2 regions of the Paenarthrobacter sp. NPDC090520 genome follow, and region 1 is predicted to be linked to the other one. Evidence: predicted binding sites of a transcription regulator. Region 1 holds the regulator's gene; the other holds the start of a gene.
The links. The regulator Rex, encoded in region 1, represses fermentation and respiration genes when NADH is low (regulators of the CRP and FNR family bind a similar motif). The targets are predictions, from matches to a motif close to CTTGTGAANNNNTTCACAAG.

Region 1 (6,095 bases):
AGCCCTCTCTCACCGAATGCCCGTTTGGTGCGGACGCTCTCTCACCGAACCGCCCGTTTGCGGGGACGCTCTCTCACGGGACCGCCGGTTTGGGGGGACGCTCTCTCACGGGACCGCCGGTTTGGGGGGACGCTCTCTCACGGGACCGCCGGTTTGTGGGGACGCTCTCTCACCGTCCCGACGCGAAACCGGATTCGACCGACGGATCCGTCCATCCGGTTCGGAGTGCCTTCTTGATTTCGACTATTGCCTTGTTGAAGCCGTCCGACAGACAGTCCTTCCCGAAGACAAGGACTGTCCACCCCGCCGCTTCGAAGGCCCTATCCCGACGTCGATCACTAAAGATCTGCTCCTCCGAAAGGTGATGTCCGCCGTCATATTGAATGGCCACGCGCCGCTCCCGAAATCCAAGGTCCGCAGACGGCGAGAATGGATCGTTCGGGCGAAGTCGCACCTGCAAGTCCGGCTCCGCGACGCCCGCGTCGAGCATTGCCAGTCGTAGCAGGGACTCGGGAACGGAGTCGGCTCCGACGCGCATCAGATCCAGGGCTTCACGGGCGCGCACCACTCCTTGAAGATTCCTGTGCCGTGCTATCAGCGCGCGAAGGTCACTGATTGATGCATATGGGGTGTCCCGGCCTTCAAACTCAGGCCGGGGAACGCGAATGAGCTGATCTCCGACGCAAACGAGTTCCCTCAAGGGCAATTGGCGTGCCAAGTCCAGCCAGGTTCGGGGCCGCGTGCTCATCCACATGCCGTGTGCGAACTCGATTTCAGAGTCGACGATAACCACCGTATGTCCGATGACACCCCGTCGACGAACAGAAGGCAGTTTCCGGGGCTTGCTGAGGTGTAACTCGTTCGAATCGGCCAGCCACGGCGGCAAGTAAAGGCCTTGGAGCCGCGCCGCTGTTACATGCGAAATCCAGGCGCCCGGACTTGCGGCCGAAAGGGACCGGGCCGCGGAGGCTAAATCGAATTCCCAGTCCGAAGGCCTGAAGATTCCCTGACTGACCCCCTCGATCGAACTCCGCTTCCAAAGCTGCCGCTTCCCTACGCCGAACGCCTCGGCTTGGTTGAGGGTAAATGGCGCAGAAGCCAGTGCTTGCGGAAACGTCGAGGGTTTTTGCATACGGGCATTCTTGCCCAGAAGGCCCCCCTGTCTACAGAAGTTATCCACAGGCCGTCGGGCGTTGGCCTCCCGTGGTGAGAGAGGGTCGGGTGGGAAGGGTGGTTTGGTGAGAGAGGGTCGGGCGGGAAGGGTGGTTTGGTGAGAGAGGGTCAGGCGGGAAAGGTGGTTTGGTGAGAGAGGGTTGGGTGGGGAGGGGGTGTTTGGTGAGAGAGGGTTGGGTGGGGAGGGGTGGTTTGGTGAGAGAGGGTCGAGTGGGGTGGGGGTGTTTGGTGAGAGAGGGTTGGCTAGCGGGGGCTGCGGAAGCGGCTGAATCCGCGCCACAGGCCGTAGATGGCGCCGCCCACGGTTGCCGCCTTCAGCCCGAGGGTGGCTGCGCGGCGGCCCGAACGGAAGTCGTACACCGGCCAGTTGTGCTCGCGGGCGTGCCGGCGCAGCCGGGCATCCGGGTTGATGACCACGGGGTGGCCAACCAACGTGAGCAAAGGAATGTCGTTGGCGGAGTCGCTGTAAGCCCAGCAATGGTCCAGGTCCAGGCCCTCGCGGTCCGCAACGAGCTGGACAGCCACAGCCTTCGCCGGACCGTGCAGGATGTCGCCCACGAGCCTGCCCGTGTAGGTGCCGTTCTCAATCTCGCCGACGGTTCCCAGCGCGCCAGTTAAACCAAGCCGCGTGGAAATGACGGTAGCCACCTCGATGGGAGTGGCTGTGACGAGCCAGACTTTGCGGCCAACCCGCAGGTGCTGTTCGGCCAATGCCTTGGTACCCGGCCAGATCCGCGACTCGATCATCTCGTCATAGACCTCTTCGCCCAGGGCCTTGATGTCGTCGACCGAAATGCCTGCAGCCAAGGTCAGCGCGGAGTCACGGACGGCATGGACGTCTTCCATGTTCTCGCCACGCATCACGAACTTGAACTGCTTCCACGCGAAGCCGGCAGCCTGGGACAGCGTGAAGGCCTTGCGCTCGTACATTTTGCGGGCCACATGGAAGAGGCTGGCGCCCTTCATCAGGGTGTTGTCGACGTCGAAGAAAGCAGCCTCGCCGGTGTGCTGCGGCACCTTGGCATCTGCGAGCACAGCGGCGTCCTTCTCGTCGGGCATGCCTTGAGTCTAGTCAATTGCAGCTGCCTCGCGCTTCGCGCCATGGTCGGACGCCGCATGGGCGCTGCCGCCGCAGCCGGTAACGTTGAGTCATGCCTATTCCCGACGTCGTCCTCCTCACCAAAGCTGACTGCCACCTGTGCACCGCGGCGCGTGCCGCCGTCGAACGCGTCACCTCAGGCTTGGGCGTGCAGTGGAGCGAAACATCGATCGACGGTGACGCGACCCTCCGTGACCGGTACGCCGAGGAGATTCCGGTGCTGTTGGTGGACGGCGTACAGCGCGACTTCTGGACCATCGATGAGCAGCGACTCACCCGTCTTTTGAAGAAAGCGCTGGAGGGCTAAGGGGCGCCGCTCACGGAAGGAAATGGCTTTTTGTTGAGCCCGGTCAGGGGCCATAGAGTGGAACAACAAGCGACGCAATGGAGAATACCGTGACTGCGCTGGAACCGTCACCGGAGGCAACAACCGGGGACAACGAACCTGCCGCCAAGCAGATCCCGCCCGCGGCTGTGGCCCGGATGACCCTCTATTTGCGTGCGCTCAACTCCCTCCTTGCCGAAGGCGTGGAACGCGTTTCTTCGGATGCACTGGCGGAGGCCTCCGGCGTCAGTTCATCGACGCTGCGGAAGGACCTTTCCTACGTCGGTTCGTACGGAACCCGCGGAGTAGGGTACGAGGTCCAGTACTTGAGCCGGCACATCGCCGCTGCCCTCGGACTGACACACGACTGGAAAGTGGCAATCGTCGGTGCCGGTAACCTGGGCAAGGCGCTGGCCCGGTACGGTGGCTTCGAATCCCGGGGCTTCGACGTGGTGGCCATTTTCGATGCCGACCCCATGGTGATCGGCAACGAGGTTGGCTGGCTCAGGGTCAGCGACTCGGCAGAACTGGAGCGGGTCCTGGAGCGCACGCACACCAACATGGTGGTTCTTGCCCTCCCGGCAACGGTGGCACAGGAAGTATGTGATCGCGTGATCGGGGCCGGAATCCGCAGCATCCTCAGCTTCGCCCCGGTGCTCCTCCAGGTACCCCCGCACGTCAACCTTCGCAAGGTGGACATGGCCACGGAACTCCAGATTCTTGCCTACCACGCACAACGGGCGCAGACACCGGGTCAGGCCGTTTAGCCTTCGCCGGGTCCGCGCCCGCTGGTCAGTTCTGCTTGGGCTCAGCGGCCGTACGGGTTGCCGAACGCCTGCTGCTTGCGGAAGTAAGGCGCCGACGCCGGCAGGTACAGCATGACGATTGCCGCGACTCCCAACAGGATCACCAGCAGCTGCAGGATGCCGTACGTTGCGCCGAACTGGAACAGGCCGGTCAGGCCAAGGACCGAGATGGCGGCGAAGACAGTACCGAGGATGCGGGCCCAGTTCTTGCCCTTGCGGACAGGGAATGCCACCAACGCATAGAGTCCGAGGGACACGATGGCACCGATCACCGCGCCAACGGTGATGGCGCCCTTCATTCCTTCAAGGGAACCTTCAGGGAACTCGGTGCCCTGGGCTGCTGCCTGCTGGACCATGGAATTGATGAACGCATCAGAACCTGTGGTTGCCAGGAGCAGCGAGCTGATGGCCGAGAGGATACCGGCGGCCACGATCATCCAGAAGGCGATGTTGACCATCTGGGGGACCGTGCTGGGACCCGGTTGCTGGCTGGGCCAGTTGGTGTCCTGGCCGTACTGCGGGACGGCCTGGCCATAGGGCGATCCGGGCTGCTGGCCGTAAGGAGAGGGCTGTTGGCCGTACTGGGGAGCCTGCTGGCCGTACTGCGGCGCGGACTGCTGCCCGTACTGGGGAGCGTTCGGAGCCTGCTGGCCGTATTGCGGCGCGGCCGGCTGGCCGTATTGCGGAGCGTTGGGTTCGGACTGTTGGCCGTACTGCGGCGCCGAAGGCTGGGACCCCTGCTGTTCCGGAGTGGAATCGCCCGGGTTTGACGGCGGGTAGGGAGGGTTGCTCATGGCATTCCTTTGCTTGGTCGACGGCTGATACTGCTGGGGTCAACAAGAACAAAGTGCCCCCACCATGGTTCTGAATCCACCGTACCCCCAGCCTCCCGGTGGTACGGAGGATCACACGCAGGAATTTCCCGCGCGTGGAGAAATCATCACGCAGGCGTACATAGCCGTACTCCTGCATGATGAAGGCCGCGGGCCTCCATTGGGAGGCCCGCGGCCTTCATCATCGCTGCTGTTAATGCACGACGGCGGTACCCGGGTTTCGCGTCAGGCGGTGCCCTTGACTGCCTTGAACCAGAGCTGCGAGTTCGGGAGCCACATGAGGACGACGGCAACGGCGCTGACCAGGAACCCGAACCAGTTGCTGCCCAGGCCAGCGCTGGGACCGCCCATGTTGATGGAACCAAAAATGGCCAGAAGCAAAGAGACTGCTGCAAGAACCGTCAGGGCCAGCCGTGCCCACTCTTTGCCTTCCTTCATCTTCATGGCCAGGACAACCTGCGCTGCTGCGACGGCAAGGCTGATGATCAGCAGGATCAGCGCGACAGCTGCCAGCCCCGGTATGAAGGCGAAGGCCGCGATGATGGCGAAGAGTCCGATCAGCCCGAACAGCAGGCCGAGCAGTCCCGAAATCACCCAGATGAAGTAGGACACCTTCAGCTCCGTGGGCAGCCCCTGGACTTTGAAGATGCCTGAGAAGCCGCCTTGGGGGAGGACGTCGTTGAAATTGCGCGGTCCGTCGGTGGGCATTTCGAAGTGGAAACCACCCTGCTGGCCCTGTCCTGGCTGGCCGGGACCCGGCTGCTGGTACTGGGGCGGCTGGTTTTGGGCGGGCTGCTGGTACTGGCCGGGCTGCTGGTACTGGCCCGGCTGCGACGGCGGCTGGTAGCCCTGGGGTGGTTGGTAGCCCTGCGGAGGCTGGTAACCCGCAGGAGGAACATTGCCGGGCTGCTGTGGCTCGGAGCCGGGCTGCTGAGGCTGTGGTGCTTCGTCTGGGTTACTCATGGCATCACTGTAGACCGCGGGTTGAGGGTTGCATAGGAAATTTGGGGCCAACTCGCAGCCAAATACCGGGTGTGTGCCGAACAATGGACGGGTGATTTCCGAGTATGCGAAACGGCGCCCCCGCACACCAAAGATGGGCGGGGGCGCCGTGGGGCCGCTTCCAGCGAAAAGGCTAGGCGGCAGCCGGTGCAATGAAGGCGAGTTCGAGGTTGATGACAACCTTGTCGCTGACCAGGACACCGCCGGCTTCCAGGACGGCGTTCCAGGTAAGGCCGAATTCCTTGCGGCTGATGGTGGTTTCACCGGAGACGCCTGCACGGGTGTTGCCGAACGGGTCCACGGCCACGCCGTTGAACTCGGTCTCGATGGCAACTTCCTTGGTGACGCCCTTGATGGTGAGATCGCCCACGAGGTCGAAGCCGTCACCGTTGGCCTTCACGTGGCGGGAGACGAACGTGATCTCCGGGAACTTCTCCACGTCGAAGAAGTCCTCGCCCTTGACGTGGCCGTCGCGGTTGACGTCGCCCGAGTCGAAGCTGGCGGTCTGGATGGAAGCGGTCACCTTGGAATCGGTCAGGGCCTCGCCAACTTCCAGCGTGGCTTCGGCTTCCTTGAACTGGCCGCGGACCTTGCTGATGCCCGCGTGGCGCACGGTAAAGGCGATCTCGCTGTGGGAGTTGTCCAGGGTCCAGGTGCCGGTGGAGACGTTGGCGGGAAGAGTCATCATGGTGTTGCTCCTAGGTATAGGGATGGATCGTTGGGCTTACCCGGCTGATCTGATCGAGCTGTTTACTTGAAGCGTCAACCGAGCTTCGTGTCTAGTATAAACATGCATATGCATCCTTTATTCCAACTTCCCGGAACATTTTGGGAAAACTTTGAGTTCTACTAGCGGT
Region 2 (6,095 bases), on a different contig from region 1:
CGAGTTCGACCATCTGGACGGCAAGCTGTACGTCAACCGCCTCGTGGACCGCTATGCGAAGAAAGCCATGAAGCAGGCGAAGAAGAGCGGCTGGGGAGTCCCGGGGCTGACCTGGATGCCCGGGGTCGACCCCGATCCGTTCGGGCACTAACCCATGGCAACCGGAGACCGCGCGGAGCTGTTCCAACTCCTCGACATCACAGGCGAGGATGCGCGGGAATGCGCGGACCTGCTTGCGGCAACTCCGGGCCCCGGCGTCCAGCAGGCTCTCGAGGCGCTGCAGGCCAGGCTGGGAACCTTCCCCTCGGACAGCGTCATCTCCAACGGACCCACGGAGTCCGAATGGATTACTGCGTTGCTCCGGTTCGCGCCTTTGGTGCATTCCTATCATCTCGGCTTGGGCATTACTCCTGAGGTGTCAGCCGCGTCCCTGGCGGACGTGGGACTCCAACTGCGCATCAACAGGCGTGTCCACGGCCGGTTTGGGCTGGACACCTGGTCCTGGTTGACCCTGCACATGGCGGGGAATCTCTTCCGGCTGGGAAGGCTGCAGTTTCACTTGGTCCGACGGCAGCCACCCGAGGCTGAAGACGGCCAGGAAAGGTCTTGGGTGCTGGGCGTCCACATTCCCGAGGCCGGGGCTCTCGCGCCAGCCGCCGTTGACGCCAGTTTCAGGGACGCGAAATTGTTCTTCGCCGGCCATTTTCCCGACAAGCCCGTTGCAACAGCCACTTGCGAGTCATGGATGCTTGATCCCTACCTGGCGAACCACCTTCCGGAGAGCAACATCGCGTCCTTCGCCAGGCGTTTCACCCTGGACCGCTGCACGGACGCACCAACCGATGCCGTCTACTTCACGTTCCGGCACCGTGGGCTTGAGGGCTTGGACGCACTGCCACGAGAAAGCTCACTACAGCGCTTGGTTCTGGAGAGGATCGACGACGGCGGCACCTGGCAACTGGGGCATGGTCACCTTTCGTTGTAAATGGCCTGCTGCTCCGGACACGAAGCCAGGACACGCTTCATCGCGTCCTTCTCGGCCTGTGTGACCCACAGTTTGTAAGCCGTTTTCACCGATATTTGCCGGGCCACATAATGGCAACGGAAGTTCTTGTTGGGAGGCAGCCAGGTTGCGGCGTCCCCTGCGCCCTTCTTGACGTTTGCGGGTCCGTCAGCGGCAATCAGGTTCAGCGGATCGTTGGCCAGCATCTGGCGTTGCTGGGCAGACAACTGCTTGGCCCCCTTCTGCCAGGCGTCGGCCAGCGCCACCACATGGTCGATCTGGAGGAGTGAACTGGTGTCCTGGCCCCTCCGGAATGACACAAACGCGCCAGTGTAGGGCTCCTGCATTTCGCCCGCGGCGATTTTGCAGGTGGAACCAGTGGTGAACTCGACGCCTGCGAGATCGCGGCGGAGGATATCGTTCCTGGTGTCGCAGCCGTTGCGGTCAACATCCAGCCAGGCCTGACCGAAAGCGGTGCGGTCATAGTCGCTCTTCGACGACCTGCCCTTCACCTCGAGCTGGTCCAGGGCCTCAGACGCTTTCTGGGCCTGGACGCGGACGGCGCCCGGGAGCGGCTTCATCCAGGCGGCGTCAAAGACAGGCGCCTCCGTTGGGCCTGCGACCCACGGGCCCACAGCATCGAACTGCCCGGCGGTAAAAAACCACGTCAGTCCACCCACCACGGTGGCGGCCAGCAGCCCGAGGATGGCCCAGGCTTGCCGGGACCGGCGGCGGGCACGCTTGTAGGCAGACCACGTAATACTCAAGGGGCTCCGTTCAATCGGGGTGACGTTGCCCTTCGAGCGTAGGACAAAACACCGACAACGAAGCCGCTGTCCACAGTGTGCAGGGAGAGTCACACTGTGGATGGAGGATAGCTGGCCTATTGCTCGCGCATCACGCGCTGCAGGTCCTCGGCTGCCACTGCCAGGAGTCCCCGCAATTGCTCAACGCGCTCGTCCGTGACATCGCCGGCAGCATTGGCCGCGACGGCCTGGTCCAGCAGTTTTTGTGCCTGCTTGTGGTTGGCCTTGGCCACGTCCAAGGCGTGTTCAAGCGTGGTTTCGTGCTCCAACGTAGATTCATTTTCCATGACCCCATTGTGAGCAGGTTTCCCGGCTGATTCCAGTAACCCAGCCGGGAAACCCAGGTAACACTTTGGCTTAGGCGTTGGCTGCCTCAAGCACCGCGATGGGGGCCACGATGTCGCGGGCGGGGAACGACGGCGGGTTGACGCCGGCCATCTCCTCCATCACGCGGACAACCTGGCAGGAGTAGCCGAACTCGTTGTCGTACCAGACGTAGACAACCAGGTTCTTGTCGTTGGAAATCGTGGCGAGCCCGTCCACGATGCCGGCCCGGCGGGACCCTACGAAGTCAGTGGAAACAACGTCCGGCGAATCGATGTAATCGATCTGCTTGCGCAGCTGCGAGTGCAGGGACATCTCGCGGAGGTAGTCGTTCACTTCATCGCGCGTGGTGCCGTTGGCGAGGTTGAGGTTGAGGATGGCCATGGACACATCCGGCGTGGGAACGCGGATGGCGTTGCCGGTGAGCTTCCCTTGCAACTCCGGGAGGGCCTTGGCTACGGCCTTGGCGGCGCCCGTTTCCGTGATCACCATGTTCAGGGCAGCGGAGCGTCCCCTGCGGTCGCCCTTGTGGAAGTTGTCGATCAGGTTCTGGTCGTTCGTGAACGAGTGCACGGTCTCCACGTGCCCGTGGATAATCCCGAACTTGTCGTTCAGGGCCTTCAGCACGGGGGTGATGGCGTTGGTGGTGCAGGAGGCTGCGGTGACGATCTTGTCTTCGTCGGTGATGTCGGCCTGGTTGATGCCGTGCACGATGTTCTTGAGGTCGCCCTTGCCGGGGGCGGTCAGCAGGACGCGGGCAACACCCTTGCTCTGCAAGTGCTGGGAGAGGCCATCTGCGTCGCGCCAGCGGCCGGTGTTGTCCACCACCAGTGCGTCCTTGATGCCGAAGGCGGTGTAGTCCACCGTGGCGGGGTTGTCGGAGTAGATCACCTGGATCTGGACGCCGTTGGCCGTGATGGTGTTGGCTTCCTCGTCCACCCGGATGGTGCCTTCGAAGGAACCGTGGACGGAGTCGCGGCGCAGCAGGCTGGCGCGCTTGACGAGGTCGTTCTCGGCGCCCTTGCGCACAACGATCGCACGGAGGCGCAGCCCGTGTCCGCCGCCTGCCTTTTCGATCAGGAGGCGGGCGAGCAGACGTCCGATACGGCCAAAGCCATAGAGGACGACGTCGGTGCTGGTGCGGTCGTCCGCGCCGCGCTTGCCCACAACGTCAGCCAACTCCGCGCGAAGGAACTCATCCAGGGAGACAGCGCCGTTCTCTGCACGGTACTTTTCGGTCAGTCGGGCGATGTCGATCGCGGCAGCGCCGAGCTCCAGCTCAGCCAAGGCATTCAGCAGGGGCGCGGTCTCTTCGAGCAGCAGCTCTGTATTGCTCATCCGGCGGGCGAAGCGGTGGGCCTTCAGGATGTTCATGGTGGACTTGTTGATCAGGCTCCGGCCGTGGATGCTGGTGACCACGTTGTTTTCCCGGTACAGCCGGCCGATCACCGGAATCATGGCCTCGGCGAGGGCCTCCCGGCCCATCCACTTATCAAGACAAGAATCTGACGTCTGGCTCACAGAACTACCTTCCTTGGGTCAACCACATACGTCTTCGTATGCAGATGGCGTCGGCCGCCCGGAGTAGTCCTGCGGCACATGCGCTGCGGGCTTCGGTCCACCCACGGCGCCTTGAACGAGAGCAAAGAAAATCCGCCGGCTGCGAACGCAGACCCGGCGGCAGAACTTCTACGTTCAGTAACCATTCTAGGGCTGGATCCCGGCGCAGTGGCCGCCCGGATGCGTGAAATCACTCACACGAGTGTCGCGTAGACTCCCGGGTGTGACTCATCCAGTGCGGCGCGAGCTGCTCCGCCAAGCGCTCCTGGCCCGGAAGGGCGGCCGGATCGGCACAGGCGGCCGGGGTGCCGTGGCCCTGCGTTTCGACGACGGCGCACGCGACTTCAGGGACAAAGTGCTGCCGCTCCTGGTTGAGCGCAACCTGCCGTTCACGCGGGTCACCACCACCCAACGGATCGGAAGCGTACCCACCGAAAGCGATACCTGGCAGAACATCCAGCACTACTGCCTGCAGCACGGCGGCGAGGTGTGGAACCATGGCGCCACCCACAGGGACGCGTCCGGGGACGACGCCTTGCACCAGGAAATCGTGGGGGCACTGCAGGATCTCGGCCGCTTCCTGCCCCGCATTCCGATCGACTGCTTCGCTCCCCCGGGCGGTTCCAGCATCCGCTATGACGGCCATATGCCGTCCAGGACGGTGGCAGCCTGGGCCGGAACAGCAGCTGGCAGGCTGATCCACGACTTCCATGCCTTGGCCTCCGGGTATCTCCCGGACAGTTATTACCGTCCCCTGGATGGCGTGCTGCGGGATGGGCAGAACCATTACAGCCTGGACCTCTACACGGAGCCAGGACGGGCAACGGCTTTGGTGGACCGGGCCCGGGCGTGGAGGGCCGGCATCGTCATGATGTGGCACGCCAACAACCTGGGCGTCAAAGACCGGCAGTCCATGGAGGCGTTCACCGCCATACTGGACTATCTCGTGGAACAAAGGGACCAGGGTTCGCTGTTGGTTTTGACGGCATCGGGGCTGGGCGCGGCCGACGCTTCAAGCACCCATCGCGACAACATCCTGGTCACAGATTCAGGTAACCCTTTCGCGGAAGCCATCCCCTATCCGCAGTACCGGCAGAACATTCCCGGCTCCACACGTGAGCTGACGGCTACGGTCTCCGCGCCCGCAGGTACAGCCGTAGCATCAGTGATCGGTGAATCGACACGCCACCACGTGGTCCCTGTTGGGGGCACCTTGCACCTGCGCCACTTGGCCACCGTCCCCCTTGATGTGAAGTCCTTGGAGGTCACCATCAATGCTGGCAGCCGCGACGTCAGGCTCGTCGCGGTCTAGGCAACGCTGCGTCTGAGGGCACAAAAAGCTCCCGGTACGCTGCCAAGGTGAACAAACTCTCAGTACTGGCTGACCACAGCGATGGGTCCGGGAACAGCATCGAGTGTTCCAGGGCCATTGAAACCGGCATCGCGGTGACCTTTCGAGGCAGGAACAACCGCATCATCGTCGCGGAAGGCGCCCGTATTGCCAAGCTGCAGGCCGTTTTCGACTGCGACAACGGCACGCTCGTCATCGGTCCCAGCAACAAGTCGCCGTTCAGCATGAACGTCCGAGTCGGCCAGGATTCAACGGTACGCACAGGCGCAGACTTCACCACCACCAGCGTCGCCGTGGTCAGCGCAGTGGAGGGAGCCGCAGTCATGTTCGGTGACGACGTCATGATCGCCAGCAGCACCCAATTCCGGACCGACGATGGGCATCCCATCTTCGACGTCGCCACGGGCCGTCGCGTCAACCCCGCCAGGGACGTTGTCATTGGCAACCACGTGTGGTTTGGGGCCCAGGCTGTGGCCCTGGGCGGCGCACGCGTGGGCGACGGTTCCGTGATTGGGTTCCGCAGCATCGTGACCGGAACCATCCCCAACAACGTCATCGCCGTGGGTTCACCCGCCCGCGTGGTCCGGCGCGACGTGGCATGGGAAAGGCCGCACCTTTCCTTCACCAGTCCCCCGTACAAGCCGGATGCCGCATCCGTGCCCAAGAGCGAGGAGTACTGGAACCTGACCGCGGAGGACGTCCCCATCTTCGAAGAACTCAGCGGCTGGCACGACCACCACTGACAGGGGGTATGTGGATGGGTTGACCGATACGCCGGGTTCTGTCATCCCGAGCCGTTACCGGCAAGGGAGTGGCGGCCATCCATCTACGAACGCCGTTGCCGACGCCCTCCAGCAGCCTACCCGGACACTCGGGCGGGCAGCCCTCGAACGTGTCCTGTCTGGCCTTGCTCCGGGTGGGGTTTACCTAGCCTCCCCGGTCACCCAGGGAGCTGGTGGTCTCTTACACCGCCGTTTCACCCTTACCTGCCAACCAACCGGTGCAGGCACCGGTCGGCGCAGGCGGTCTGTTTTCTGTGGCACTTGCCTGC

Region 2: the regulator Rex is predicted to act here: its motif matches at 3,875-3,894, upstream of ACIQTZ_RS02730 (glyceraldehyde-3-phosphate dehydrogenase).

Annotation. Positions count from the first base shown of each region.
Region 1 covers NZ_JBIVXM010000013.1:110,612-116,706, forward strand. Annotated here, with positions in the region: gene ACIQTZ_RS16230 (endonuclease domain-containing protein) at 170-1,132, opposite strand; gene ACIQTZ_RS16235 (HAD family hydrolase) at 1,417-2,232, opposite strand; gene ACIQTZ_RS16240 (glutaredoxin family protein) at 2,325-2,579, shown strand; gene ACIQTZ_RS16245 (redox-sensing transcriptional repressor Rex) at 2,657-3,364, shown strand; gene ACIQTZ_RS16250 (hypothetical protein) at 3,767-3,940, shown strand; gene ACIQTZ_RS16255 (hypothetical protein) at 3,976-4,173, shown strand; gene ACIQTZ_RS16260 (hypothetical protein) at 4,462-5,199, opposite strand; gene ACIQTZ_RS16265 (YceI family protein) at 5,372-5,923, opposite strand.
Region 2 covers NZ_JBIVXM010000002.1:17,686-23,780, reverse strand. Annotated here, with positions in the region: gene def (peptide deformylase) at 1-151, shown strand, start outside; gene ACIQTZ_RS02745 (acyltransferase domain-containing protein) at 155-985, shown strand; gene ACIQTZ_RS02740 (HNH endonuclease family protein) at 970-1,770, opposite strand; gene ACIQTZ_RS02735 (hypothetical protein) at 1,887-2,096, opposite strand; gene ACIQTZ_RS02730 (glyceraldehyde-3-phosphate dehydrogenase) at 2,167-3,654, opposite strand; gene ACIQTZ_RS02725 (polysaccharide deacetylase family protein) at 3,917-5,005, shown strand; gene ACIQTZ_RS02720 (acyltransferase) at 5,053-5,787, shown strand; RNA gene rnpB (RNase P RNA component class A) at 5,799-6,095, opposite strand, start outside.